DNA from 2 places in the Endozoicomonas sp. ALE010 genome. Region 1 is predicted to be linked to the other one. Evidence: predicted binding sites of a transcription regulator. Region 1 holds the regulator's gene; the other holds the start of a gene.
What was found. The regulator PhoB, encoded in region 1, activates phosphate uptake and scavenging genes when phosphate is short. The targets are predictions, from matches to a motif close to TGTCATANNNNTGTCANA.

Region 1 (3,134 bases):
ATCGGTTCTCATGATTTCAAGCTGATGCAACCGGCTGACATCCCTGACCAATAGAAGTCGATTGCCCTGCCCATAAACGGTAATGGCTATTTGAAGCTGTCGGCTCTCATGCACCGGTGAATCGATCTTAATGGGCTCTTTGCCGTGGCTATTGTTCATATAGCGGGCAAATTTTGGATTTCTGACCAGGTTTGTCAGGAGCTGTCCCTGGTCATCGGGCATTTGCAGGCCCAGTAACTCTCCGGCGGCACGGTTCCACCACTCAAGGGAACCATTCTGGTCGGCCATGACGATTCCGTCGTTTAATGCTGCCGTTGAATCCTGTATGCGTTCTATCACGCTGGCAAGTCGCTGTTTTGAGCGGTTGTGTTTGCGCTGAATTCTATAAATACCGTCAAAGATCTCACCCCATACGCCTGTGCTTTCCGGGGGATCCAGCTCTTTGTGGGCAGCCTTATCAAGCCATATCAGCAATCGGTGCAGTTGCTGGTGGCTCCAGAGAAGGTAGAATAATGTGGCAAGAAAAAGCCCCAGAAAAATCCGGTCCGCCAGCCAGCCGACCAGCAGCCCGATGGCAAGCATTGACACTATTCGACCAGTAAACCAGGATCGGGCAGAGGTGGTCACAGGCAGTTCCGCAGTTTGTTGAGCTTATGGTGATTGATCCTGACCATCATTCTTATGTCATCAGGTGGTGATGAGGAAAACGTCACTGAAGCCATTTTCATTGAATTCCAGCATTCTACGCTTTAGTGGAAAAACGGTAGCCAGTACCTCTGACGGTTTGAATGTAATTCTCATAGCCACTGCCCAGCGCTTTTCTCAGGCGGCGAATATGGACATCCACCGTTCTCTCTTCAACATACACATTGCCACCCCAGACCTGGTCAAGCAACTGCCCACGGGAATAGGCTCGCTCCTGATGAGTCAGGAAGAACTGCAGCAGCCGGTATTCCGTTGGCCCCATTTCGGCCGGGTTGCCATCAATACTGACCCGGTGGCTGACAGGGTCCAGTTCCAGTCCTTTGACGACGATAGCCGACTGTTCGTCCATTCCATGAGTTCTGCGCAGTACGGCCTTAAGTCGGGCAGCGAGCTCGCGGGGGGAGAAAGGCTTGGTGATGTAATCATCCGCACCGGTTTCCAGCCCCTGGATTTTATGGTCTTCTTCCCCTTTGGCGGTCAACATAATGATCGGAATTTCTGCTGTCAGCTGGTCACGCTTAAGTCGTCTGGCCAGTTCGATACCCGAGATATCCGGTAGCATCCAGTCCAGAAGGATCAAATCGGGTCGGTTATCCACCACCAGTGAGTGCGCCTGCTTTGCATCAGCTGCTTCCAGGCACTGATAACCAGCCATTTCCAGCGCCATAGCGACCATTTCCCTGATGGGTGCTTCATCATCCACAATTAGAATTGTTTTGCCAGACATGAGAATACCCCGGGGTTGAATGAGAGAAGATTGCTTTGGTAACCGTTTATCTTTATGACAGGTATTACAGCGAGGGAATGTTACAGAAAAATGACGTTGATGAAAATTTGATGGACTTTTTGCGGGTTGTCCAACCCATGAGTTACTGTTTTCCCGTCGTTGAAGTGATAAAGGGGAGGTGAAGGTTGAGCGCTTTCGGCTCAACCTTCAAATTCAGGTGTTTCAGTCAGTCATCACAGAGAACAGACCAGACCGAGAAATATGGCGGCACCAACCCAATGATTAGAAAGAAAGGCTTTGAAACAAGGATCCCTTTCACGGTTGCGGGTTAACCATTGCTGGTGGGTAAAACCTGCGGCGGCGGCAACAAGGCTGACATAGAATGGCCAGGCTAATTCCAGCTGTAAACCCAGCATCAGCAGGGCTATCAGGGTAAACGTCTGAAAACAGGCAATAATCAGATTATCCATTTCGCCAAATAAAATGGCGGTGGACTTAATGCCGATCTGCAGATCATCATCTCGGTCCACCATGGCATACTGGGTATCGTAGGCGACAGTCCATAACAGATTGGCGATAAACAACAGCCATGTCTGAGTGGTCAGTGTGTCGGCCTCGGCGGCAAATGCCATGGGGATGGACCAGCCAAATGCGGCACCCAATACCACTTGCGGCAGATACGTGTGTCGTTTGGCAAAAGGGTAGGCTGAGGCGAGTAGCAGGGCGGCAAAGGAGAGATAGATGGTCAGGGCATTGGTGGTCAACACCAGGAGAAAGGCCACGAAAAACAGGCTGGCGGCGTATATCAGGGCTTCTTTCGGGGTTATCTTTCCGGTCACCAACGGACGTTGCCGGGTTCGTTTTACATGACCATCAAAATGTCGGTCAGCATAGTCATTAACAACACAGCCAGCGCTGCGGGTCAGCACCACCCCAAGAATGAAAACCACCAGATTACCAACAGAGGGTATGCCTTCGGCCGCGAGCCAGAGCGCCCAGAGTGTTGGCCATAGCAGTAGATAAATGCCAATGGGGCGATCAAGGCGAGCCAGTTGAATAAAGTCTTTCCAGCGTGGTACGTGCTGATCCAGCAGCTCTGCACATTTATCAGCGCCTGTTATCGATTGTATAAATTTCATCTGCGCCCTTGGAGTTCTGTGTTTTGGAAATATAGTCAGGGCCTTCCAGCCGACACATGTTTTGCCGATAAAAAAATGAGCACAGGCTGCCATGTGTCCAATATCTATGTAGTCTTGTCGGCCTACCAGAGCAAATTGCTTATAGCGGGAGACTATCATGTTTACAGAAGACTTACGCCCTCTTCAAGAACAACTTTTCAATCACTCCATCTACCAGAAAATTAACAGTGTGGAGACGTTGTCGGCCTTTATGGAAGCTCATGTATTTGCTGTATGGGATTTTATGTCGCTGGCGAAAAGATTGCAGCTTGAGTTTACTTCCATGCAGCTACCCTGGGTGCCAGTTACGGATGCCCCGTCTGCCCGCTTCATTAATGAAATTATTCTCTATGAAGAGACGGATAAGGATCTTCATGGCACGCCCATGAGTCATCTGGAAATGTATCTCGCTGCCATGAATGAAGTATCCGCGGATACCAGCAAAATCGAACAGGTAATTTATAGCATCAAGACAGGGGTTCCCTGGCAGCAGGCCCTGGTGGTTGCTGAGGTACCGGAATACA
Region 2 (3,134 bases), on a different contig from region 1:
GCCTGTCCGAGAATAGACTGCCCTACTGCGGTTGCGATAAATTGGTCTAAAAATTCCTGCTTCTTCGTCAAATAGCCCCGCTATTCTCCTCAGAATCAGAAATTTTTATCCTCAATTTCTCGCAATCCTCGCTACGGGCGCTATTCTCGGACAGGCTCCTAGCCACAACCTTTCTTGCCCTGTGTACAACCTTTGCCTACGATAGTATTACTATTTCAATATAGTAATACAGAGAGAGGTGTGACGTGCATAAACTAACGACCAAAAGGCAAGTGACTATTCCTCAAAGTATCTGCCAAAAGCTCGGGCTAAAACCAGGCGACTATATACAGGTTTTCGAGCGCGATGGTGTGGCACATTTGGTAAAGATGACCTCCGATGACCTTTCTGGCACCATCAAATTACCTGGTGATACCCATCAACACCTGACGCGAGAGGACACCAGGAAGGCCATCAAAAATAAAACCGCCAGAAAATTCGCGGGTGAATCATGATTGCTGTTGATACAAATGTGCTTTTGCGTTATCTGATAGCGCCGGTCGATGCCCGTAACCCGCCCTGGCAAGCGAGAGTGGCGGCTGAAACCATTAATTCTGCTGACTCCGTTTACCTCTCAGACATTGTCCTGGCCGAAACCGAGTGGGTGCTGGAAACCGTCTTTGAATTAACCAAAGCAGAAATACACTCCGTTCTCAAACAGCTCGCCAGTAACACCCGGTTCATTTTTGAAGACTGGAGTGCCCTGCAGAGCGCGCTGATGGATTACAGCGAAACTCCCAAAGTGGATTTCTCTGATTGTCTGATTGCCCGACGTGCCACCGGCAAAGGCACCCAAACGCTCTACAGCTTTGAAAGCCGCAAAAAGCTGGGGGCTTTATCCATCGTCACCACGCTGGTAAAGGAGCAAGTTGGGAGTGACTGAGGAACGCCTCCTGCTCCCCGTAAAGCCACCCTTTAAAAATAAAAGACCCGGCCACGGTTTGCTCTCTTCACTTTTTAAAAAGTGGGTGTCCTTTGTCTGTTGATCTCCGCCTTCACAGAATTGTCATATTCAAGCTCTATATTTGATTCCCGGAAGTCAAGCAAGGAGGCTCACGCCTCAGATCAACCTTTGATAGCCCTTAAAGATGAGAAGGCGCTGTTATTCGAACAGGGCGCGTAAATCCTGGAGAGCAAATGATGAAAATAACAACACACGTAACGGCATTTAAGCGAGTCCTGGCTGTGTCTGCTACCGCAGCGCTGGCGTTGGCCAGTGGTGCTGCCATGGCCAGCCAGCTGGATCCATCCCTGCCAAAGTACAGTAAGTCCAGTGGCGTGTCCGGTAACCTGTCCTCCGTGGGTTCAGACACGCTGGCAAATCTGATGACGCTCTGGGCCGAAGATTTCAAGCGCATTTATCCCAATGTGAATGTTCAGATTCAGGCGGCGGGTTCTTCTACTGCACCTCCCGCTCTGACCGAAAGTACCTCAAACTTCGGCCCCATGAGTCGGAAAATGAAGGACAAGGAGCTGGAAGCATTTGAGAAAAGGCATGGTTACAAGCCAACGGCGATTCCTGTGGCGATTGATGCGCTGGCAGTCTTTGTTAACAAAGATAATCCCATCAAAGGCCTGACCATGGCCGAAGTGGATGCGATTTTCTCGTCAACCCGCAAGTGTGGCGCAGACAGTGAAGTGAAGACCTGGGGTGATATTGGCCTGAGTGGATCCTGGCAGAACCGCTCTGTGCAGCTGTATGGACGTAACTCGGTATCCGGCACTTATGGCTACTTCAAGAAGAAGGCGCTGTGTAAGGGGGATTTTAAAAACAGTGTGAATGAGCAGCCAGGTTCCGCCTCGGTGGTTCAGTCGGTTTCTGCATCGCTGAACGGTATTGGCTATTCCGGTATTGGTTACAAAACCTCCAGTGTGAGAACCGTTGCACTGGCGAAGAAAGAAGGCCAGTCCTTTGTTGAGGCGACGCCGCTGAATGCGGTTGATGGCAGCTATCCTCTGTCACGTTTTCTGTACGTGTATGTGAACAAGCAGCCTAACAAGCCACTGTCTCCCCTTGAGCGCGAATTTGTTAAGTTGCTGCTCTCGAAACAGGGGCAGGAAGTGGTTGTGAAGGATGGCTATATCCCACTGCCAGGCAAGGTGGTTGATAAATACCTGGCTAAGCTCGGACTGGATAATACGACGATTGCCAGCAAGTAATGTGATTGCTGAGTGGAGATAAAGCCACTGTCTTCAGTGGCTTTATTTTTTAGTTAACCCTTCAAAGGATACGCATTAATTACAGAATCATTGCCGCGATCCAGGCAAACAGGATCATGGGAATGTTGTAGTGCATAAACGTTGGAATAACGGTGTCACGGATATGGTCGTGCTGGCCATCCACATCCAGCCCGGCGGTTGGACCAATAGTGGAGTCGGAGGCTGGAGAGCCTGCATCACCCAGCGCGCCGGATGCACCAACAAGCGCAGCGGTTGCCAGAGGTGAAAAGCCAAGGGCCAGTGCCAGTGGGACATAAAGTGTGGCAATAATGGGAATGGTTGAGAAGGAAGAACCAATGCCCATGGTGATCATCAATCCAACAAGCAGCATCAGCAATGCGGCCAGTGCCTTGCTGCCATAAACCAGCTCTTCAACCATGGCCACCAGGGCAGGAATATCCCCGGTTGTCCTGAGTACTTCGGCAAAGCCAGAGGCAGAGATCATGATAAATCCACACAGGGCCATCATTCTTACACCCCGGGCAAAGACATCATCCGCTTCCCGCCAGTGCACAATGCCGCCGAGGATCATCATCATAAAGCCTGTGGCTGCACCCATGGCCATGGAGTCGGTGAACAGTTGCACGCCGAGTGCCGCCGCAATGGATACCAGGGTAATCAGCACGGCCTTTGGCTCCATGGATGGCAGCTCTTCCTTAGCGGTTTTCAGGGCGCTCTCTGCAATGTGGTAGTGGCGGGGTTTACGGTAAGTCCAGAACACAGCCACAAGCAGACCAATAAACATGCCGAGTACCGGTAGAGCCATGGCTGATGGCATCAGGTCAGGGTCAATGTTCAAGCCATTATCGTTGAGGTTGCCCGCCAGGATCTGGGTCAGGTAGATATTGCCGAAACCAATGGGAACCAGCATATAG

Region 2: a site for PhoB is predicted at 1,033-1,050, ahead of ACO6UY_RS16130 (PstS family phosphate ABC transporter substrate-binding protein). Genes of this name have one in related genera too.

What each region holds. Positions count from the first base shown of each region.
Region 1 covers NZ_JBLYNV010000047.1:41,388-44,521, forward strand. The annotation lists gene phoR (phosphate regulon sensor histidine kinase PhoR) at 1-627, opposite strand, end outside; gene phoB (phosphate regulon transcriptional regulator PhoB) at 743-1,432, opposite strand; gene ubiA (4-hydroxybenzoate octaprenyltransferase) at 1,666-2,571, opposite strand; gene ACO6UY_RS17615 (DUF3050 domain-containing protein) at 2,729-3,134, shown strand, end outside.
Region 2 covers NZ_JBLYNV010000041.1:12,668-15,801, reverse strand. The annotation lists gene ACO6UY_RS16140 (AbrB/MazE/SpoVT family DNA-binding domain-containing protein) at 246-494, shown strand; gene ACO6UY_RS16135 (PIN domain-containing protein) at 491-922, shown strand; gene ACO6UY_RS16130 (PstS family phosphate ABC transporter substrate-binding protein) at 1,180-2,199, shown strand; gene ACO6UY_RS16125 (Na+/H+ antiporter family protein) at 2,279-3,134, opposite strand, start outside.